DNA from 3 places in the Phyllobacterium sp. CCNWLW109 genome. Region 2 is predicted to be linked to each of the others. Evidence: predicted binding sites of a transcription regulator. Region 2 holds the regulator's gene; each other region holds the start of a gene.
What was found. The regulator LexA, encoded in region 2, represses DNA repair genes until DNA is damaged. The targets are predictions, from matches to a motif close to TGTTCNNNNTGTGTTCNG.
Positions count from the first base shown of each region.

Region 1: a site for LexA is predicted at 1,255-1,272, ahead of def (peptide deformylase). Genes of this name have one in related genera too.
Region 3: a site for LexA is predicted at 6,322-6,339, ahead of V9K92_RS00920 (ImuA family protein). Genes of this name have one in related genera too.

Region 1 covers NZ_JBBCBK010000002.1:33,591-41,401, forward strand. The annotation lists gene fmt (methionyl-tRNA formyltransferase) at 1-653, opposite strand, end outside; gene def (peptide deformylase) at 663-1,193, opposite strand; partial or broken gene V9K92_RS05475 (DNA recombination protein RmuC) at 1,435-2,541, shown strand; gene V9K92_RS05480 (cation diffusion facilitator family transporter) at 2,579-3,541, opposite strand; gene V9K92_RS05485 (hydantoinase/oxoprolinase family protein) at 3,673-5,688, shown strand; gene V9K92_RS05490 (malate synthase G) at 5,793-7,811, shown strand, end outside.
Region 2 covers NZ_JBBCBK010000004.1:894,224-902,034, reverse strand. The annotation lists gene V9K92_RS19765 (ABC transporter permease subunit) at 1-38, opposite strand, end outside; gene V9K92_RS19760 (carbohydrate ABC transporter permease) at 38-985, opposite strand; gene V9K92_RS19755 (ABC transporter substrate-binding protein) at 1,098-2,360, opposite strand; gene V9K92_RS19750 (substrate-binding domain-containing protein) at 2,645-3,667, shown strand; gene lexA (transcriptional repressor LexA) at 3,820-4,536, shown strand; gene V9K92_RS19740 (ComEC/Rec2 family competence protein) at 4,644-7,085, opposite strand; gene gltX (glutamate--tRNA ligase) at 7,197-7,811, shown strand, end outside.
Region 3 covers NZ_JBBCBK010000001.1:179,394-187,204, forward strand. The annotation lists gene V9K92_RS00865 (hypothetical protein) at 202-690, shown strand; gene V9K92_RS00870 (hypothetical protein) at 873-1,244, shown strand; gene V9K92_RS00875 (DUF982 domain-containing protein) at 1,244-1,492, shown strand; gene V9K92_RS00880 (hypothetical protein) at 1,602-1,829, shown strand; gene V9K92_RS00885 (DUF4287 domain-containing protein) at 1,888-2,103, opposite strand; gene V9K92_RS00890 (DUF982 domain-containing protein) at 2,537-2,815, opposite strand; gene V9K92_RS00895 (hypothetical protein) at 3,071-3,400, opposite strand; gene V9K92_RS00900 (hypothetical protein) at 3,937-4,404, opposite strand; gene V9K92_RS00905 (hypothetical protein) at 4,502-4,855, opposite strand; gene V9K92_RS00910 (hypothetical protein) at 4,878-5,297, opposite strand; gene V9K92_RS00915 (SOS response-associated peptidase) at 5,309-5,986, opposite strand; gene V9K92_RS00920 (ImuA family protein) at 6,380-7,141, shown strand; gene V9K92_RS00925 (Y-family DNA polymerase) at 7,056-7,811, shown strand, end outside.

The sequences.
Region 1 (7,811 bases), on a different contig from region 2:
GCTGGCTGGGTCCAGTCGATGCGGGTTTCGACCTTGGTAATCTTGGAGGCGTAGGTTACGCCCTCATCGGATTGCGGCGTGAGGGTCAGGCTGTCGCGTTCCAGAGCGGCAATGGCGCGCACCATCAGATCAGCCCCAGCCATGCTAAGCTGATCATGCAGTTCGCCCGCCGTCATGTCAGCCGTAATGTTGATTTTCTCGACCATGGCGACCGGCCCGGTATCGAGACCTTCATCCATCTTCATGATCATGATGCCGGTTTCAAGGTCACCGGCCATAATGGCACGCTGAATTGGCGCAGCTCCCCGCCAGCGCGGAAGCAATGAGGCATGTCCATTATAGCAACCGAGGCGAGTGCCCTCGAGAATTTCTTTCGGTAAAATCAGGCCATAGGCGACAACAATCGCAACATCTGCCTTGAGATCGATGAAAGCCTGCTGCTCATCCGGATCTTTCAGGCTCTTGGGTGTGCGGACCTCGATGCCGAATTGCTCCGCATTCCGGTGAACAGGCGAAGGGGTCAGCTCAAGTCCACGCCTGCCAGCAGGGCGTGGTGGCTGGCTGTAAACCGCAACAATTTCATGGCCCTGACCGATCAGCGCATTGAGAATAGGCACGGAAAAATCCGGCGTGCCCATAAATATAATTCGCAAACTCATCGCCTAAACCGCCAATCGACTTGTGGGGCGATCCTTGGCGAGTTTCTTGAACTTCTTCACCACCATTTCACGCTTCAACCGCGAAATATAATCGATGAACAAAATACCGTTCAAATGATCGATCTCATGTTGAAGGCATGTGGCCAAAAGTCCGTCCGCTTCGACTTCTTGGGGCTTCCCCTCAATATCGAAATAGGAAACGCGAACCTGTTTGGGCCGCTCGACTTCCGCATAGTAATCAGGGATGGAAAGGCAGCCCTCTTCGTAAATATTCCGCTCGTCGCTGGACCAAAGCACCTGTGGATTAATGTAAACCTGCGGCGCCTTCGGCTCGTCCTCTTTGGCAAGATCAATGACCAGCATCTGGATGGGTGTGCCGACCTGAATGGCCGCCAGACCAATGCCGGGCGCATCATACATTGTGTCCAGCATATCAGCGGAAAATTTGCGCAAATCCACGTCAAAACTTTCGACAGGTTTGGAAACTTGACGAAGCAGCGGATCGGGAAGGATGACGAGCGGTTTGATTGACATGTCCTTCACCTAATATCTCGATTTTCAACCGTCAATGCGGCATCAGACCCAATCATAAAAATGTTCATGTTTTGATCTCACATTTGCCAATCGAATCGGTTACTCTAGGGTTATGGAAACTTCAATTTCTCTCGATCAAACGCTGTTTCAGCTCGGCGCGACCTCAATATCTGTAGGCGCAACACTGTTTACAGTGGCGCTTGTCATGGCTTTGGTGGTGATTTTTGCCATTGTTGCTGTCATGCGGGCAGCACGGATGCGGCTTGTCGCGGAGATACAGGCGGAAGATCGTGCCCGCGACGCGGAAGCGCGAATGGGAGAAATTCTTAAAAGCCAATCTGAAATGCAAGGTCGCATGCAGACAATGGCTGAACTTTTCGGTTCGCGTCAGGCAGAGCTTAATCAATCCATTCGGGAGCGGCTCGACGGCATGACCACCCGGATTGGCCAGACCATGACCGATCAGACCAAGTCCACGCACGAAAATCTCGCCAAACTGCAAGAACGGCTGGCGGTCATCGATACGGCGCAGAATAATATTCAAACGCTTGCGGGTCAGGTCGTCCAATTACAGGCAATTCTTGCCAATAAACAGACGCGTGGGGCCTTCGGTCAGGCGCGGATGGAAGCGATTATCGCCGATGGTCTGCCGCAGGGCGCTTATGAGTTTCAGGCAACCCTGTCGAATGGAAGCAGACCTGATTGCGTGGTTCGCATGCCCAATGGTGCAGCAAATCTGGTCATTGATGCCAAGTTTCCCCTGGAAGCCTGGAACGCCATACGTGAATCCGAAACGCCGGAAGGCAAGAAGATCGCCGCTACTCAGTTCCGGCGCGATATCGAGATTCATATTCGTGATGTTGCAGAAAAATATCTTATCAATGGTGAGACGCAGGATACGGCGTTTCTTTTTGTGCCCTCGGAATCGGTATTTGCTGAAATTCATGAGAATTTCGAAGGCGTGATCCAGAAGGCGCATCGCTCGCGTATCGTGATCGTATCGCCCTCATTGCTGATGCTATCCATTCAGGTCATTCAGGCTGTGCTCAAAGACGTGCGCATGCGGGAACAGGCGCATTTGATACAGGGCGAAGTCATCCGGTTGATGGAAGATGTTGGCCGTCTTGATGATCGTGTGCGGCGTCTGCAAACCCATTTCATTCAGGCAAACAAGGATATTGACGATATTCTGGTATCTTCCAGCAAGGTGACCAAGCGCGGCCAGAAGATCGAAGCGCTGGAATTCGCGGAAGCGCCAGTGGGCGAAACAAAAGCGCCCGATACAACGCGGTCGGCAGCTTCCACGACAGGCCAGTTGCGCTTGCGGGTGGTCGATGGCGAGGAGTAAGGCCAGACTGTATCTGACCTGACGGATAATTCCGATCTTAGCCAGCTTCGATGGTTTTGCGCCGAACCTCCCAGGTTCCGGTCGTCTGCGGCTTGACGAAGAGGCTGATAATATCAGGATTGGCTTTTTTCAGAGCCGCTTCGATGCGTTGAACACAGGCTTCGATTTCTGGCGCGCGCATGTGATCTTCGAATTCCACACTGAGGCTCGCCGCGATCTGTTTTGGACCCATATGGACTGTTAGCACCCCATTGGCGCGTTGAACTGCCGGGTCCTGGTTGGCAATGTCGAGGATTTGCTGATCCACCTCTGGGAGTGCAGCCTCGCCCATCAGCAAGCCCTTGCTCTCTCGCGCCAGAAAAATCGCGGTTCCGCCAAGTATGATCGAAATTCCGATAGAGGCGACACCGTCCAATTCTGGAATATTGAAGAGTTGCGCGGCGGAAATGCCAACAAGAGCAATAACAAGCCCGAGCAGGGCAGCTGTGTCTTCGAACAATACCGTAAAGACGCTTGGATCTTTGCTAATCCGCACCGCCTCGACGTAACCAAGGTCGCCTTTAACAGTGCGAAATTCCTTCAACGCTATGTACCAGGAGGTTCCCTCGAACAACATGGCAAGGCCAAGAACAACATAGTTGATGATTGGGTTTTCAACGGGCTCCGGATCAAGAATATGGATCACGCCTTCATAGAAGGACACTCCGGCACCCACGGCAAAGACCAACAAGGCGACGATGAAACTCCAGAAATATAGCTCGCGGCCATGGCCGAGCGGATGGGTACGGTCGGCAGGTCTGGCCGCTCGACGCAGACCAAAGAGGAGAAGCGCTCCATTTCCGGTATCAACCAGAGAGTGGACACCTTCCGAAAGCATGGCGGAACTGCCGGTAAAGAAAGCCGCGACAAACTTGGTAACGGCAATCAGAAGATTGCCAAGTATTGCTGCGTAAATAACTTTTTTGGATCCGGCATGCGCTTTCGCCGATTGTGTTGCCATGGTCTGCCCCCTGTCCTTCGGAGAACGCCAAATGTTTTGTAAGGTTCCGGCTTGCGGCAGCAAGTGGTCGGTATGATGCTAGTGGTTTTGCATCTCATGCGCTAACTCTTCCACAAACAGTGTAGGGCGACATGACTGATTCCACAGTAGAGCAAGCAATATTTCTAGGGTTGGATACGGGCGGGACCTATACCGACGCCGTACTCTGGTCGGAAGAGCGCGGCGTTATTGCCAAGGCAAAAGCGCTTACGACACGCCATGATTTGAGTGTTGGCATTTCTGGCGCGGTCGATGCCATCATTGCCGAAGCTTCTGTGCTTCCAGCCGACATCCGGCTTGTGTCAATGTCGACGACACTGGCCACCAACGCGTTGGTTGAGGGCCAGGGCGGGCGCATCGCATTGGTGATGATCGGATTTTCCGATGCTGATCTGGAGAAGGCAGGATTGAAAGATGCTCTTGGCAACGATCCTGTCATATTTATCCCGGGTGGTCATGACGTCTATGGTCGTGCTCAACCTTTCGATGCGTCATCCCTTGAAAAGGCATTGCCACATCTGAAATCTGAAGTGACAGGCTTTGCCATTTGCGCCTATTTTGCCGTGCGCAATCCGGAGCATGAGATTGCCGTGCGCGATCTTGTGCATGATAAGACAGGGCTGCCAGTCACATGCAGCCATGAATTGTCGGCCAAATTGAACGGTCCCAAACGGGCATTGACGACAGTACTCAATGCCCGGCTGATTGCGATGATTGACCGGCTTGTCGCGGCCACGGAAGGTTTTCTGGACAAGCGCGGGATTCACGCACCTTTAATGGTAGTTCGCGGTGATGGCGCGCTGGTCTCTGCCGCATTTGCCCGCCACCGGCCCATTGAAACCATTCTTTCGGGGCCAGCAGCAAGTCTCGTTGGCGCGCGTCATATGACCGGCCTCGACAATGCGATTATTTCCGATATTGGCGGCACGACGACTGATGTTGCCGTGCTGGATGATGGCCGCCCCAGGCTTGATCCCAACGGTGCCACAGTTGGTGGGTTTCGCACCATGGTTGAAGCCGTGGCGATGCGTACCTTTGGCCTTGGCGGGGACTCGGAAGTGTCGCTGGACGACAATGCCATGACACCCGGGATCAAGCTTGGACCAAGACGGCTTGTGCCGCTGGCGCTTCTCGCGGCCAATCACGGTTCCATGGTTATCGAACATCTGGCCCGTCAGGTTAAAGCGGTCAATGCAGGACGGCTAGATGGACGTTTCGCCTTGCGCACAGGTGTGCCGGTGCAAATGGCGTCTGGCCTGAGCAAGGGAGAGGCCGAGCTTTACGAGCGTATGACCACAGAGCCACAGCCGCTTGATCGTCTATTGGCCTCGGTTTCGCAGACGGCGGCAATAACACGGCTGGTCTCTCGCGGATTGGTTCATCTTGCGGGGTTCACGCCCTCGGATGCCTGTCATGTTTTGGGTCTTCAGAACAATTGGAATGCCGAAGCAGCGCGGTATGGTGCTATTCTTTATGCAAGGCGCAAGGATGGGGCGGGTCGTCCTTTTTGCGATACGCCGGAAGAGGTTTCACGCCGAACCTATGATGCTCTTGTCAGGCGTTCATCCGAGGTCGTTCTTGAAACAGTCTTTGCGGAGGACGGGCTTGAGGGGCAGGAAACCGTCGCAAGCGCACTCGTTCAGCGAGCATTATCTGGGGTGGGCGGTATTGCCGGTATCAAATTGCATATCGACCGGCCCCTAATCGGACTTGGAGCGTCAGCACCCGTCTATTACCCTGCTGTGGGCGACGAGCTTGGTGTTCAATGTATCGTTCCCGTTGATACGGATGTGGCAAACGCTTTGGGAGCCGTTGTCGGACAAGTCCGGGTGTCACTGGAAGCGCATATAAGCCAGCCTGTTGAAGGTCTTTTCCGGGTAATGGCGGGTGAAGCTGTTCAGGATTTTCAGCTTGAGGAAGATTCAATCGCATTTGCCGAATCAACACTGAAGGATCAGGTGCAGCGACTGGCGCTTGAGGCCGGTACGGACGAGCCTCACATTACAATTATTCGCAATATTAGCGCGGCAACGGTGGAAGATCAGCGAAAATTCATTGAAGCGGTCTTGATCGCTACAGCGTCAGGGCGTCCGCGGATCGCGCACTAATCGATTTCAATCGATACAGATTTCAACACAGACCATCGGAGAATTGACTGCACTGGCCTTGGCGTGTTCAAGGATATGCAATGCAAATCTATAAGGACATGATCATGGGCGAACGTATCGAAATGAATGGTCTGAAAGTGGCTCCAGAGCTTCACGATTTCGTTGTGAATGAAGCCATTCCCGGAACAGGCGTCGATGCGGCACAGTTTTGGTCAGGTTTTGCGCAGATCGTTGATGATCTGGCGCCGAAGAATCGCGCTTTGCTGGCAAAACGCGATGCATTCCAGCTTCAACTCGATAATTTTTATAAGAGCAGGCGTGACAATGGTTACTCACCGGAGGAGTATGAAGCATTCCTGCGAGAGATTGGTTATTTGCTGCCTGAAGGCGACAAATTTGCTGTCTCGACGAGCAATGTAGATCCCGAAATCGCCGTGACAGCGGGTCCGCAGCTTGTCGTTCCCGTCATGAATGCACGCTATGCGCTCAATGCTGCCAATGCGCGTTGGGGTTCGCTCTATGATGCGCTTTACGGTACGGACGCAATTTCGGATGAAGGCGGGGCGGAAAAAGGAAAAGCATTCAACCCGGTACGCGGTGCGAAAGTCATTGCTTGGGCCAAGTCTTTTCTTGATGAGAGTGTGCCATTGCAGGGTGCGCAGTGGGCGGATATTTCCGCTCTTACTGTTAAAGACGGTAGACTTGCGCTCAAATCAGGGAATGAGGCTGTTTCCCTTGCGAATGAAAGCCAGTTCGCGGGCTATCGCGGTGATCCGGCAAGCCCGACGGCAATTCTTTTGATCAAGAACGGGCTGCATGTGGAGATCGTGATTAACGCCGATCATCCAATTGGCACAACAGACAAGGCGCACATTGCCGATGTTCTGTTGGAATCTGCCCTAACAACGATTCAGGATTGCGAAGACTCTGTCGCGGCAGTGGATGCGCAGGATAAGGTCATTGTCTATCGCAATTGGCTCGGTCTGATGAATGGCGATCTTGAAGACAGTTTCGAAAAAGGCGGGAAGACAGTCACCCGCAAGCTCAACCCGGATAGGGAATATACGGGCAAGGACGGCAAGCCGCTAACGGTACCGGGACGCTCCCTCATGCTGGTACGTAATGTCGGGCATCTGATGACCAATCCTGCAATCCTCGACAAGGATGGCAATGAGGTGCCTGAGGGCATTATGGACGCGGCCATCACGGCCTTGGCGGCACTTCACGATATTGGTCCAAATGGCCGGCATATGAACTCCCGTGCCGGATCAATGTATGTGGTGAAGCCAAAGATGCATGGCCCAGAAGAGGTTGCTTTTGCGGCTGAATTGTTTGGGCGCGTAGAAGCACTTTTGGGAATGCAGCCGAATACGATGAAGATGGGCATCATGGATGAGGAACGCCGGACGACGGTCAACCTGAAGGAATCCATCCGTGCTGCAAAAGAACGGGTCGTTTTCATCAACACCGGTTTCCTTGATCGCACTGGCGACGAGATTCATACTTCCATGGAAGCTGGACCGATGATCCGCAAGGGCGACATGAAGCAGGCGTCGTGGATCGGAGCCTATGAGAACTGGAATGTTGATATCGGCCTCGAATGTGGTCTTTCCGGTCATGCCCAGATCGGCAAGGGCATGTGGGCGATGCCTGATCTGATGGCGGCAATGCTTGAGCAAAAGATTGGTCATCCGAAGGCTGGTGCAAATACGGCTTGGGTGCCATCGCCAACAGCCGCAACGCTGCACGCCACGCATTATCACAAGATAAATGTTGCTGAGGTTCAAGGCGCGTTGAAATCGCGGGGGCGTGCAAAGCTCAGTGATATTCTATCTGTGCCTGTCGTATTGCGCCCCAACTGGACGCCGGAGGATATTCAGCGTGAACTCGACAATAATGCGCAAGGCATTTTAGGCTATGTGGTGCGCTGGGTCGATCAAGGGGTTGGTTGTTCCAAGGTGCCCGATATCAACAATGTCGGATTGATGGAAGATCGGGCAACTTTGCGTATTTCTGCCCAGCATATTGCCAACTGGCTGCATCATGGAATCACCAATGAAGCTCAGGTGTTGGAGACGATGAAGCGTATGGCAGCCGTCGTCGACAAGCAAAATGCCAATGAT
Region 2 (7,811 bases):
AGCGCATAAAATGCTGTATTCTTGATAGCTACGGGCATCAGCGATCTCCCCCATCCAGCCGAACTCGGCCGACCCAGATTGCGACAATGGTCATGAGAGCAATAACGACGAAAAGCAGCGTCGATTGCGCCGAGCCATAGGCAAACTTGTCGAATTCAATGAGATTTTCGCGGGCCAGCACCGACATGGTTTTCGTCTGAGCACTGTTTGGCGTCAGGACATAAATCAGGTCAAAAATACGCATGGCATCAAGCAGCCGGAAGATGATTGCGACCATCAGCGCCGGTTTGACGAGAGGGAGCGTTATACGGAAGAACTGCTTTACGGGATGGACGCCGTCAATCTTGGCAGCCTCGTAAACATCGTTCGGAACCATTTGCAGACCTGCAAGGATCAGAAGCGCCATAAAAGGTGTGGTCTTCCATACATCCACGATCAACACGGCGATCATTGCCGTATCGGAACTTGCGGTCCATGCGATTGGATTGTCGATAAAGCCAAGGCGCATGAAAAGGTCATTGAGAATGCCGAACTGATCGTTCAGCATCCAGCCCCACATGCGGGCAGAGACGATAGTCGGTATCGCCCAAGGTATAAGAATTGCTGCGCGGACAATGCCCCTGCCCTTGAATTCGGCGTTCAGCACGAGGGCGATAATCATTCCGAAAAAGGCTTCAAGCGCCACTGAAATGACGGCAAAGCGTACTGTGTTCCAGACTGCATTCCACCATGCTGGATCGACGAGCAGGCCGGAATAAAGCGTGCGCCCGCTTTTCAGCTGGACCCATGAAAGATAGTTCTTGAATCCCACCCATTTAGCTTCCCCCATATTTGTGAGCGAAGCATCAGTGAAGGAAAAATAGATGGTTCGGATCAATGGCCAGCCAGCCACGATTGCTAAAGCAATGATCATCGGTATGAGGAAAAGCTGAGCCGAGCGGGATCGCTGGCGTAACAGATCTGATCGCAATGCTGTTGAGGTCATGTTTGAATTCCTGCCCAGGAAAAACATCGGGATGTGAACTCAGGCAGTCGGTGCGAGCGGGTTGTCAGGAGGCCTCCAACCGCTCGCACCGTGCCCTTATGCTGGCAGAAAACTACCAGCTACCTCCCTGAAGCTCGGCGATCTTGGCTTCAAGTACTTCAATGTTTTCAGCGGCGGTGCCATTTCCGGACAATGTGTCGTGAACAGCACTCCAGAACATTGAGGAGACTTCGTTATACTTGACCTTTGTCGGAGCAGACGGTCGTGGAACAGCCGTTTCAAAAACCGGCTTCCACAATGGGATCAAAGGCTGCGCCGCAGCGATATCCTTGTCATCGTAGAGCGATTTGATGGTCGGCAAATGAGAAATATTGATTGCCATTTCCTTTTGCTGCTTTTCATCTGCCAGGAACAAAGCAAGCTTTATGGCCTCATCCGGTGATTTGGAATATTTTGAAACAGCCACATTCCAACCGCCCAGCGTTGCGGCAGATTTCTCGCCCTCTTTTCCCACGGGCAGCGGCGCAACATCGAACTTACCTTTGACGGCGCTGTCAGCGCCTTGGCTCAATGAATAAGCGTAAGGCCAATTCCTCATGAAGACGGAATTGCCTGTCTGCCAGACCCCGCGGGACTCTTCTTCCTTATAGGCCAGCGCACCCTTTGGCGATATGGTGTCTATCCAGCCTTTGGCACGATCAATCGCAGCAACCGCCTCCGGATTATTGACCGAGATCGTACCGTCAGCCTCAACAATCTGGCCGCCGCCGGATGATTTTATCCATTCCAATGCATTACAGGTTAAACCCTCATAGGCATTTCCCTGAAACACAAATCCGAACATTCCCTTGTTTCCGGCTTGGCGCTCGCCATCCTGCACTTCCTTGGCGGTCGCAGCCATCTCATCCCATGTCTTGGGAACCGGCTTCTTGTACTTTTCGAGTAGATCCTTGCGATAATAAAGTGCTGGCGCATCTGTGTATAATGGCAGGGCAACCAATTTGCCGTCCACTGTCTGGCTTTCAATGATCGACGGGAAATGCTGGTCGACCACGCCTTTTGCCGCTTCGGTCAGATCGAGAAATTGCTCTGATAGCTGAGGCGCCCAAACCACATCGGTCTTATAGACATCGATATCCGAGTTTCCGGCTGCAAGCCAAAGGCGATACTGACCGAAATTGTCAGAACTGCTTGATGGCATCGCCACAATGGAAACCTTGTTGCCCGTTTCTTTTTCAAAGCGGTCAAGCTGCTTGCGCAACTCGGCATTTTCATTGCCGGTCGAGCTGTAAACAATAGAAAGATTGGCTGCATAGGCACCTGAAGACAACAGCGCTGTAAGCAGGATGCCCGCCAAAACTGAACTCTTTTTCATAAATCCTCCCAGAAATATTTGATGGATCAACCCATGCCGGACGGCACTCAATCCCCAGTTGACGATCCTCCTCAAGCACATCAGATAGTGAAATTAACCTATCCAAAGCGCTTTGGATAAAAGGTGTCAAAACGCAAAACGAATGTCAATAAATAGTTTATGAACGCCATTAATCAGGCAAATAAAATTGTGCAGATCATTTAAAGCGCTTTGAAGTATGATTATATTACGAAGGCAAAGACATCGAACGACGCAGATAGGAATACAGTTTTGGACCGTCCGGCATGAAGCTGAAAGAACTCGCTGAAAAGCTCAACCTCTCCCAGACGACCGTTAGCCGCGCGCTGAACGGTTATCCGGAAGTGAATGAGGCTACGCGCGAGCGCGTCAATAAAGCGGCATTGAAATTTGGCTATAGTGCGAATGCAAATGCCCGGCGGCTTGCCATGGGCCGTGTCGGTGCTATCGGCCTGGTTATCCCCGCAGATTCCAGCCAGCGATTTGGGCCTCATACCGCGGAATTTCTTGCCGGTTTGGCGGAGCGCCTTTCCCGGGACGAGATTGATTTTCTGCTCAGTCCCATTGTCGATAATGACGAGATTTCGGTTTATAAGCGCCTGATTTCGAGCAAACGGGTTGATGCGATCATCGTCTCCGGGCCTGTTTTGGTCGATGAGCGCGTATCCATGCTGATCGATGCAAACTTTCCTTTTGTTCTGCATGGCCGTACGAACATAGACAGGCCCCATGCCTGGCTGGATATCGACAATCAGGGCGCATTCTATCAGGCCGCAAGCCACCTCCTCGACCTTGGACATCGGCATATAGCCATGATTGACGGGTTAAGAGGGTTTACGTTCTCTGAGCATCGCGAGCTCGGATATCGCCAAGCGCTAAGCGAACGCGGCGTCGAAATCGACCCGCGCTTCATCGTACACGACTACTTCTCTGATGAAATCGGCTTTCGTGAAACGCAACGGCTGCTTTCATGCACTCCGCAACCGACAGCAATCATTGCAGGATCAATGATGACCGCTTTGGGCGTGTCACGTGCAGTTCGCAACAAGGGTTATCAGTTGGGCAAACAAGTATCGCTCATCACCCATGACGATGTCTTTCCATATCTCAATGCCAGCAACATGGTTCCATCCATGACCACCACACGATCATCAATGCGCTCCGCCGCCACGAGAATCGCTGAAATGCTCGTGCGCGTCCTTGATGGCGAACCCGTGGACAATATTCATGAATTATGGCCCGTGGAACTCACATTACGCCAGTCGAGCGGTCCTCCGATAGGCGGATAGGCCCATATTTTGCGTCATTCCATCTGATTTTCAGAGTAATTGGGCATATAGGGCTGGTTTATACCAGATATTAATCCTTGTGGAACACAACTGGAACATATAGTGTTTGTTCTGGTTTTGTTTTTCCGATTCCACACTTAAGGATCGCCCCTATGCTGACGCGCAAACAACATGAACTTCTGCTCTTCATACATGAACGGTTGAAGGAAACGGGCATTCCCCCTTCTTTTGATGAAATGAAGGACGCACTTGATCTCGCATCCAAATCCGGCATTCATCGCCTGATTACCGCACTGGAGGAGCGAGGATTTATTCGTCGGCTAGCAAATAGGGCACGGGCGCTGGAAGTGCTTCGCCTGCCCGACTCGATTGCGCCGGGTCTGAACGCGCAACGCAAATTTTCTCCGAGCGTTATTGAAGGCAGTTTGGGACGAAATGTTGCGCCGCCTCGCCCGCAAGCAAGCACTGCCGATATTGTTGCTGCCAACATGATCAGCATTCCTGTTATGGGACGTATCGCTGCCGGTGTGCCGATCGCTGCAATTCAAAACCAGACTCACATGCTCAATCTCCCGCCCGATATGATCGGCAGCGGTGAGCATTATGCGCTTGAGGTCAAAGGTGACTCCATGATCGAAGCGGGTATTTTTGACGGCGACACTGTTGTTATCAAGCGCGGAGATACCGCGAGCCCCGGTGAAATCGTTGTGGCACTCGTGGATGATGAAGAAGCAACGTTGAAGCGTTTTCGCCGAAAAGGTGCATCCATTGCTCTCGAAGCAGCAAACCCCGCCTATGAAACCCGCATCTTTGGACCGGACCGCGTTCAGGTACAGGGCAAGCTGGTCGGTCTGATACGCAGATATTGATGGCGTTTACGCTTCGCTGGACGGTGTGCTTTTGTTCGTAGGCTCCATTCGAACAGCCACAGAATGGCAGCTAGCGAAAAATGTTTAGGACTACCATAAACGCCGAACTACATTTTCTTGCCTGTATCCGGTGGTTTCTTGGATAGTTGCCGCTCTTCAAGATTGCGCGCGGCGCGGGAATAGATGCGGTAATTATTCCAAGGGCGGTTGGGCGTGCCAATCGCATATTTTATATCAACCGAATTCAGGCGTTGAGAAAGCTCTTGTTTTGCCAAATCGGTGCCAACTGGTGTGGAATCGGCTTCGACAGAGTCAGATTGTGGAGCATCAAACCTGATCTCCGCAGCGCCTTTGAGCGCCAGCATTTGCGATGAAAGCAACAATTTTCCAGCATTTGGACAATTTGCAGCCCTCGCGGCAAAAGCCAAAATGATGATATCCCCTTCTAGGCATGCATCTGCTGTTCTTGTTGCATCATCGGTATAGGCAACGATTAATCCTCCCGGCTCCCGGGCAGTGCAAAGCTTATTGTTACATTCGAACTGAACGCCGCTTGCAACATCGCCTTTCATTGCCGGCTTAATAATCTGCCCGGCCCTATACCCCAACTGCCAATTATCGAGGCTGAAGGCGCTGCCTGCTTGTTTATTGATCGCCAGATGGTCGTCGTCCGTTCTTAACGCGACCAGTTTTCCGTCTTCTGAGACCATAATCGCAGGATAGGATGCCCGTCCCGTCAAACCAATTGCCAATGCTACCAATGGCAAGGCAAGCAGGCGCAACCACGTTGAAAGAAATAGAAGAAGCAAAAGCCCTATCGCCATAAGAATAAGCGAAGTTTCGGACATCAGCCCAAGATTTCCACTTGGTGAATGCGACGCCACGGCTTTTGCTATGGCGATAACAATCTCGATGCCCCATCCCATGATTTTAAACGGAAGCCAATCGAGGTCAAAAGGCATGGCGAGCAGGCCAAGCACTGCGAAGGGCATCACGAGAATTGAGACAATTGGTAGCGCCAAGGCATTTCCGACAAGGCCAAAAGGAGCGGTATTATTGAAATGATAGGCAGCAAAGATCGAGCTGGCTCCGCCAGCAACCAGCGAGGTCATGGCAATGCCGCCAATATAGGCCGTTGCTTTTGATGGAAACAGCCATATGCCGGCCTTGGCACTTGTCTGTTTCCGTAGGCCTCGTCTCAAATGGTAGCGTGACCACCAGCCATAGAAAGCTATAAGGGCAGCAGTTGCTGAATAGGACATCTGGAAACTTGGTCCGAGAATTTCATGTGGTGAAACCGCAATTGTAATTGAGGCGGCAATTGCGAGATTACGCATCGATATCGCCGCGCGATCAACGGTCATTGCAAGCAACATGACTGCCAGCATCACAAAGCTGCGTTGTGCGGCAACGTCGGCGCCTGAAAGCAGAAGATAGAATGCCGAGCCAAACAGGGCGATGACAGCCGCGAGTTTCTTGACGGGATAGCGGGCCGATGCACTTGGAAAGAATGCGAATACAGCGCGCAGCGAACCTATGCTGATTGCAGCCACCAATGCCATATGGAAGCCGGATATGGACAAAATATGTGACAAGCCGCTGCGGCGCATGGCATTGTTGGTCTCCTCGCTTATGCCGTCGCGCTGCCCTGTCACCAGCGATGTCGCAATATCGCCCGGCTCCCCTTTAATGCTTTTCAATATGCGATGGGTGAGTTGCTGGCGAATATTGCTAATTGTCAGGAATGCCGCTGCTGCTATTCCGGCCTTTGGCGCGACATCGGCTTTTTGAGGCAGGCCCAGCAAAAAGCCGTTGGCTCCAATGCCGCGATAATAATTGTTAAAGGCAAAATCATAATTGGCTGGCCGAACCGGGCCCGATTGCGGACGCAGATGGACCAGTGCTTTGAGTCCATCGCCAATGCTCAAATCTCGCGGCAAATGACGTGCAGAAACCGCAATACGCTCCGGTCCATAACGCAATGAAGGACGTTCGGTGCCTATGACGTCAAGGATCACCCGCCATCCTCCGTTTGCATCCTTTGCCAATGCTGAAATACGCCCCGTCACCCGGGTCGTCACTTCAGACCCAAGCATAGGCGTCGCTGCTCTGTTGGTTTCCAGCTTTGCGCAAACCATGCCCGCCGTGATTGCCATGAAGCCGAGACAGACCATCCTTATCGAAGGTCTGTTGTGTGCCAGCAGATAAAATACGACAAGCAGCGTGATTCCCAGGATCATCGGACTTAGTCTTGGCTCTCCGCTTGCGCCGAAATAAAGGATAGCTCCAGTTCCAGCGAACACCGGCAAAAACAAGAATTTCGCGCCTCGCGCAATCTCGTCGTTGATTGCCGCCGGAATTCCATGGGCAATGGCTTGCAGCTTACCTTCGACTGACCGTTTGAATACGGCGACGCGGTCATTCGAGCCAACGCCATAATGATCGATCGTTCCGGTGCCAGACGTTTTGACAAGCGGCTGTCCAAGACTTTCCGATTGAAACCAGAAAAGCCTTTCGCTCGTTTTCTCGTCGGTTGACGGTTCGGCCATTGATCCCCATTTCTGCCAATGCCCTTGCACGACAGCACCGCTATGGTACATCAACGCCAAATCAATTCGATTGGACGTTCGACTAATAGCCCGAACTGCCCTGGAGACCCTATGTCATCTTCTGTCGTTACCCGTTTCGCTCCCTCGCCCACCGGCTTTCTGCACATTGGCGGCGCCCGTACAGCCCTGTTTAACTGGCTTTATGCCAAGCATACTGGCGGGAAAATGTTATTGCGCATTGAGGATACCGATCGCGAGCGTTCGTCCGAAGCAGCTGTAACCGCCATACTTGATGGATTGAAATGGCTTGGTCTTGATTGGGATGGCGAGGTTGTCTCCCAATTTGATCGTGCTCCGCGCCATCGCGACGTAGCTGAAGAACTGGTTACCAAAGGCAAAGCCTATTATTGCTATGCATCACAGGCCGAACTGGAGGAAATGCGTGAAAAGGCCCGTGCCGAAGGCCGCCCGCCCCGCTATGATGGCCGTTGGCGCGACCGCGATCCGAAGGAAGCCCCTGCTGGCGTGAAGCCTGTCATTCGTATCAAAGCACCCCAAGAGGGTGAAACCTTGGTGCGCGATCAGGTGCAAGGCGATGTGCGCTTTCCCAATAAAGACCTTGATGATTTCATTATCCTTCGCTCGGATGGCAACCCGACCTATATGCATGCGGTCGTCGTCGACGATCACGATATGGGCGTCACGCACATTATCCGTGGCGATGAT
Region 3 (7,811 bases), on a different contig from region 2:
CATGGCAGCCCCATCGTGGCGCCTTCATCGGAGTTAAGCCAACCGGCGATACACCATTATCAAGGTTGCGCCACTCCAACCGGCGGCAACCATTGTTTATCACAAGATGTTTGTAAGTCGTGACTGCAATCCAACGTCTAATAGATTTGTTTAATGTTCTGTTTTAGGCTCACAAAGTCATGAACCGGAGATCGACACCGCATGCGCAGTTCTCTACTTTGCACGTTGTGCAGTCTCTTTTTGACCGTGGAAAGTGCCTTCGCGTTGCCAAAAACTCTGACCGCGACACAACTGGTTGATATTTGCAGTTCATCAACAGTTTCAGACGCGGCGGCAAATGGTGACCAATTAAGTTGGCAAAGAATGAGCGATGCGGATTTCAATGAATGGCGCACCGGCTTTCTTGCTTACAACGGCGGGTCAGTCGATATCGTTGGATGGCACCACGGACAAGGCGAGCACGTCGTGAGTTTGTCGTTCTGGATTGCGCAGGGGCCCAACAGCCACAAGGCATGCAACTACAGTCTGGGCAGTGATGCCGGTTTGTTGGGTGGGTTGACAGAAATTTTGGGCGCACCGGAGACGGTTGAGGGAATGGCTGGAAACGCTTATTGGAAAACAGAGCTGATGGAAGTGTACTATACACAGGTTGGGGCAAGTACATTGGTAAACATTAGCTATAAAAAATAGCAGAGATTTAGCGATGATCGCGGCATGCTGCTATTGAAAGCTATTCGTGAGGGTTAGTCTCTGCCCCGGTAAATGAATAAGCCAAGGGTAATCAGGCCCAGCACTGCAACAACATAAATCAAGATTTCATCGGTCAAACAATCTCTCCCGTCCGGACAATCGGACAGGTTAGCATAAAAAGAATGGACATGGTCAATCGCCTGTCAATCCTGCCAGTTATCTCCAGCCAAAATAATTCCAGACAACTCGGTCAGGTGCTTCGAAGTTTTCTACTGTGTAATCCTACAGTGCCAACCAACGTAAATATTTTTCGGAACCATACGCCGTTAATTTGGTTCGTTGCCAAACACATGAGCTTGGCAATGAATGATAAAAAGCCCAACAACCACAGGATCTTGGAGAATCTCAGCAGAGATTCGCAACCACCCGCTTTGCGGAAAGCTGCAGACGGAAGCAATCCGCCCATTGAGACGAACGGGCGATTTGCAGAATTGCTGCGAAGGCTTGAAGAGGCAGAGAATACAATGACCGTGGACGAACATAAGGAACTGTGATGTCTGACAAATTTGCCCCGATTTATCTCAAAGACCCGAGGTTGGACCAAGCCCATGAGATAACCTCGGTAACGGAGGCGCTCGGATATATCCATGGCTTATGGCCGCGCCACCCCAATTCAAAACGGGAAACAGCCGAACAGATATGCCGGCAAGCACTGGCGGGCGATATTTCAACTGAGGAAGCACGAGAGTTGATTTATCAAACCGCGATGGGAGCTGACCTCTTGGAAGGCGACGAAGATTAGATAAGTCGAGGCGGCCTCCATTGTATCTGCCCTCGTATCGATCAGGATGCGGGTATATGGAACTGATTCGCTTCGCCCGCATTGACTCCGTTTCGTAGGAGTGAGTGCCATGAGTATCGCATCCCCTAGATTTAAGTACGAGGATGAAAAACAGCGCGAAGCCGAATGCCGGGAAGCATTGAAAGATCGGTTTCTCGACAAGGTTTCTTCGAAAGATATGTACGCTATCCATCAAGAGGCCATCAAAGCGGGTTGGGGCTTGCCAGAAGAGCAGCGAGCTATTGATGCGCTTGTGCTGGAAAAGGCAAAGGAGTCCGGGGAGGACTTGCCCTGTTGAGCCCTACGACTTATTCAGCTTTCCAGCTAGTAACGGGAGGGACCCTATTGGGTGTTGATTATCCGTCATTCTTTGCCCGAAAATGAGCTACTAATGCGTTGGCGTGCCCGTGACCCATATTGTACTGCGTTTTAAGCAGTGCAACCATTTCCATATGCTTTTGATCTTTCAAACTTGCCAAAACAGACATCCAATAATCAATTGGCTGAGCATACTTTTTCTCGATGGATGGAAAGTACGAGGCAGGGCCTTTTACTGTTGCGACTGTAGACATCTTATGTTCCCCCTGGTTGCTATAAACGTAGGACGAACGGCGTAATAGGATTCCTACAAGCCCTCAATCTTTTTTGTTTCAGCGGCGCCGCTCTTTCCTTCGGGTGGGGCGGCGTCTTGCGGTCACTCTGCAACGCGGCTATCGTTCTACGGAACAAACAGGACCAGAATGCTGCTCCAAGAGTTAATTGATAGTGACATACAGACATATGCAGACCGAGAGCGCTACATCGCGTTTGCAGAGAACATTCTGGCAGGAAACCAAGCCACACTGCAACTCACTGGAAACGCTTTCTGCGTAACGTATACCAGAAGCGGTGTTTTGATAGAAAACATTTGGGATGATGATATAAAACCCGAGAGGGTTGGATTAAGCCAATTTATCGCGTTCTTGAAACTTAATTCTTAATGCGGAAATTATCGGAGTACAATTATTAAACTCTGCGTCGCATCTTTCCCTTGCGCCACTTTTCAAGCTTGCCGATCGATGGCGGACGGCCAGCGGCCTCAACGTAAATGTCAGCTTCCTTTGCAGCTTCAATGAAGGCCATACGAGCAACGCCGGGCGACAGCTTACCATCATAGCATTCAAGCAACGCGTGCTTGGCGATATCAAGCCTTTCGGTATCCGTGCCCGGCCATTCGTTCACGATGAACTCTGCCGCCTGCATTATGGAGGTTATTACCTTCATCTTGCCGAGCTGGCGGGTCATTATTGTTATTTCTTTGAAGGGTTTATCTTCCATGAGTCGGTGAACGACTCTTGCAGGGGATCAGTTCCTAGCTAATCCGATCAATCTTCCCATCATGCATTGAAAATACGCCGTCTTGGCCTCCCTGTTGGCTGAAGTCCTTTTCCAACTCCTCCCAGCGTCCCATAAGTTGGTCACAGGTGCTGCAATATATAGGAGTATGACTTGCCACATCTTCTGGAATCTCCAGATAGATTGTACCGCAATCCTTGCAGTCTAGTTTGTGGTCGAGTCGTTCCATTCCAGTGTTTTCCAGTCGTAATAAAGAGCTTCATCGCTCGAAATTATATCGTTGTTGTCAGCGGGCGATCGTCGTGCACGCGCAGCATCTACCAAGCTCATCTCCCGGTTCATTGCCAGCGAACTGACGATGCTGACAGAATGCACTCCTCGATCGAAGAAAGTCATTATAAATCCAGCCAGGCGATCCCGCTGTACATCCGGATTGCTTCCGATCTGTTCGAGAGCCAGTTTGTACGCTTCCTCCAGGATGGTCCAGTCGGCGGACGTATACTTATTTGCATAGATATTTGTTTGGAAAGTCATAATAAAAATGCTCCTCGCGGTAGGGCGGGAGCACAGATGATCTCTCAAACATCGAACGCCGAAATATTGTCTCGATGTTGTACTGACTCTACTCCTTTACTGGAAAGAGTCCATCCTCTCGATAATAAGGAACTAATAGCGTCGCGGTGGGTTGTATGCCAAACCCAAAAGGCGAAGCTGTGAATGAGAACAATCCAAAAAAGAAGCGCGACAGCGTGACAAATCTCCGCAATCAGATGCTTGAGCTAAGCTTCATGGATGCAAATGCGTTCTGCGCAACCTCCGATAGCAACGGATACAACTTTCAGGGATTTGTTAAAGCGCCTGGATGAGGCCGAGAAGAAGCAACACTAAACCTTGCCGTCGCCCTTGTGCTCGCCGCAATACCAGACAATTCCATATCGTCGAGAGAAACCAAAGCTGCCCCATACCTTGCAGTCTTTATGATCGCACCAATGCACGAACAACCCGGCGGGTGCGGGTTCCATATGGGCGGGTATTCAGGCTTGGGCGAGGGGGGTAGACATCAGGTTTCTTCATTTATTTTGCCATTGGCGCAAAACAGTCACGCCCTTTTGCTCACATGGCCAGAGATGGATAGAATACCGATCGTCTCCTTGAATGCCATCCTCTGAAAGCGTGCCCAATCCTGTTGAAACGGCCATTGCACAAAGATTTCCGGCAGGTACATCTGCGTGTTTGGCTTCCGGAATGTAATCCAACAGCCCCGCGATAACGATCTTACCCAAAGTTAGAAAGTTGCCGACTACAATGTGGTCTGCGGTTCGCGCATCGATCTCCGGCTTTACGTCGTGAAGTTCTACGCGAACCGGAACAGACAGATTGCGTGCGGTTGCAAAGGTAACGCTATGTTTGCCAACGAGTATACGAGCCTCAACATCCCCATCCCTCCAGATCGCTGGCAAGCTGGCACTAATGGCGGCATCCTCCAGGTAGATTTGGTGATAATCAGCAAGAAGCATTCCATCGAAAAGAATAGGCAAATTGTCGACTCCTTTTCCAACTGTTCGGTTCACGCGTGCTATCGGGCCATCAACTTCACGCTTTAGTTAAGGCCGTTCCGCTTTGGAACTATGACCATCATGTGCCATCGCCCTCAAATGCTGTCTCGTTGTAAACGGGATCGTTCGCAGCCGCATTGGTATAGAGAACGTGCACCTCACCCTCGGTTTCATCCGGCACGCCTGTGAAAATGTAAATCTCGCCGAGTTCAGGATGACTTGCCCGGACAGCCTCAAAAGGAAACTCGGTCGGATCGGCGGATTGAGCGATGGTGATATTCTCTACGATTTCCTCGCCGTTCGAGGCGACATCGAACGAACCGGGAAGTTCCTCAACGTCAGTCATATTCGCTTCGACTTCTGCCATGTAGTCTTCATCGAAATAGCTCTCAATGCTGTAGGTTTTTCCGCGAAATCTGACTTTCCAGGGCATGGCGCTTCTCCTTTTGCTCCGGTCATCGCAGAATGTGCGAAATGACAATGTCTGCAAATATGAAGGTGACGACGATTGATCCTAGTTGAACACCGCCAATCATTCCATGCACCTGAGTACTGGCAATAAAGCCCACAGACTGATTGGGAAGCAACCCCGGCGGAACACGATGCTTATGTGACTCGACGCTCCTGACCAGCTTGTCATAGTTCCTGTTGATATACAGCATCAGGCAGGTTGCTGTAGCGAGGAATATGAGAACTAGATTCAGAACAAAGGATGGGTTTGTATATTCGATCAGCCATCCCTTGAGCGTCGGGGGGGCCGGATCACCAATTAATAGCGCGACGCGAACCGCGATAAGAACGAGCAAAAGTACGAACTCGACGATGAAGCCGATCTTGAGTTTACGTTTGGCGTCCCGTTCGAAATATCCGGTCATGTTGAAATCTCTCAGAGCAAAAGCGGCTCTTCCTCGATCTTCCTTGGCGGCGCTAGAACAATCAAATCGCTGTCAGGCAGAGGGCGCTGCAGTTGCAGTGCTTCGCGGGGTGACCCGTTGAGCCAGATGTCGAATTCTTCTCTTGTGCGAAGGATGACCGGCATCGCCTTTTCGTGAATCGGTTTGACAACAGCATTGGCATTGGTCGTTAAAAACCCGAACACCTCAACATCAATGTGCCCCTCTTTGGCTTTCCTGATACCGCGCCAGGACGTCCAGAGACCGGCAAAGCAGAACATGGGTTGATCTTCGTTCAAAGCAAACCAATGCAGGGGTTTGCGCTTGGTAACGGGATCTGGCTTCGGTCCATACTCTGAAAAACTGGTTGCCGGCACCAGGCATCGAAACTCTTTGCCAAGCCATTTTTTCCAGTGGTCATAATGGGGGTTGCGAATGTTTGTGGTGCCGTAGTTCACGCCTGTGCTGGTGACAGCCTTGTCGGGCGAGGGCATACCCCAGCGCAACATGGCTAGTTCCCGTTCCCCGTGAGCATCGTTCCTGACCATAGGAGCGGGATAGTCCGGGAAGATTTCCAGATCGAACTCGGTCATATTCGTCAGATTGCTGCGCGTCTTGAACAGGTCAGCGACTTCCTGGTAGCTGCTTTTATGCCTGTAGAGGTTGCACATCAATCACCCCCCCTGAGTTGCCTTTGCCGGTCGCGCCATGCCCTGTGATTGGCCCCGTGACCAATATTCTATAGGCAGGTCCTTCCCGCCACCTTTTTCTTCCGGGGCGGTCGATCCATCGCCTTTAACTGCGTGCGAGTTCGACTGCGCACAGGGCCCGGCCTATGCTCCCCTCCCGCAAGTTGGGCAGTTTTTACGATTTCTCATATCAAATCGTTCAATTCCAGCGACAGCGCCGCCATTTACTCAAAAATTTAAACTTGTTTCGAATCCGTGGCTTATCCCTCAGGCTGGCATGAGCCTCGCAAATTCAGTTGACTCGACATTGCGAAAGTAAGAACAAAAAGGGAACAATCAAATCCCTGCGCACGTTGCAGCGCCAAAGGATCGTGAATGAAAGACGCTCTAACCACACCTATCCTTGCCGAACTTCGTGACCGTATTGAACGGCTGCAGGCAGGAAGGGCGCGTGCAGCGGAGGTTCTTCCCTTTGGCGTCAAATTGATAGACCGCGTTTTACCCGGTGGAGGGCTTGCACTTGGCAGTCTGCATGAAGTGGCGGGCGGCGGCAATGGCGCGGTCCATGGTGCGGTTGCGGCACTGTTTGCAGCAGGCATTGCCGCAAGAACCAAAGGCAAGGTGCTTTGGTGCATAACCCGGCAGGATCTGTTTGCTCCGGCAATTGCTCAGGTGGGGCTTGCAAGCAACCGTGTAATCTATGTGGAGGCGGGCGACGAAAAGGCAGTGCTTTCCTGTTTTGAAGAGGGACTTCGCCATGGTGGCCTTGGCGCTGTCGTAGCCGAGGTGGCGCGGTTGTCGATGACCTCATCGCGGCGCTTGCAGCTCGCAGCAGAGGGATCCGGCACGATCGGCATTGCGGTGCGGCGTTGGCGGCGACAGGCAGAGGCCGCAGATTTCGGCCAGCCGACAGCATCGGTGACAAGATGGCGGGTAACGGCGCTTGCCTCATCCCCCTTGCCGGTGCCGGGCGTCGGCCGAGCACGCTGGCAACTTGAGCTGATCCGCTGCCGTGCCGGGGAATCTGCCGATTTTGAAGTGGAGGCCTGCGATGACAAGGGTCGTCTCGCTCTTCCTTCCGACGTGGTCTACGGATCGCCTCAGAAGGAAATTGGGCGACGCCGCGCCTCCGTCTGAGGTTCCGCTCGTCCTTATCAGCCGTGATGCACGCCGCCGTGTGGTGAGTGCCGTCAACAGGGCAGCACTCAGTACCGGATTGCGCGTCGGCATGGCGGCAACCAAGGCGCAAGCCCTGGTCAGCGGGCTCGTGACCATGGACGCGGATCCCAAAGCCGATGCCGAAGCGCTGGAACGGTTGGCGTTATGGGCGATGCAGCGCTATGCACCGATCGTTGCTGCCGATCATCCCGATGGCATTGTTCTTGATACGACAGGTGCCGATCATCTGCTTGGCGGGGAAGAAGCAATGCTCAGGCAAATCGTGCAGCGGTTTGAGGCCTCAGGCATTGGTGCCTGCGCTGCCATCGCCGATACATGGGGTGCGGCCCACGCGCTGGCGCGAACGAGTGCCGCAGCAATCTCGGTGGTGCCATCTGGGTCCAATGCTGCGGCTCTTGAACGGCTGTCAGTCACTGCACTGCGACTGCCTGCCAATACCGCGGAGAGCCTGCGCATCCTCGGTTTCACCACAATAGGACAGCTTGAGCGGACGCCGCGCGCGCCTCTGACCTTGCGCTTTGGGCCCGAGGTCGGACGACGCCTTGATCGGGCTTATGGACGGATTGCCGAACCGATCGATCCAATCCGCACGCCTGACTTGATTGAAGTGCGCCGTGCCTTTGCCGAG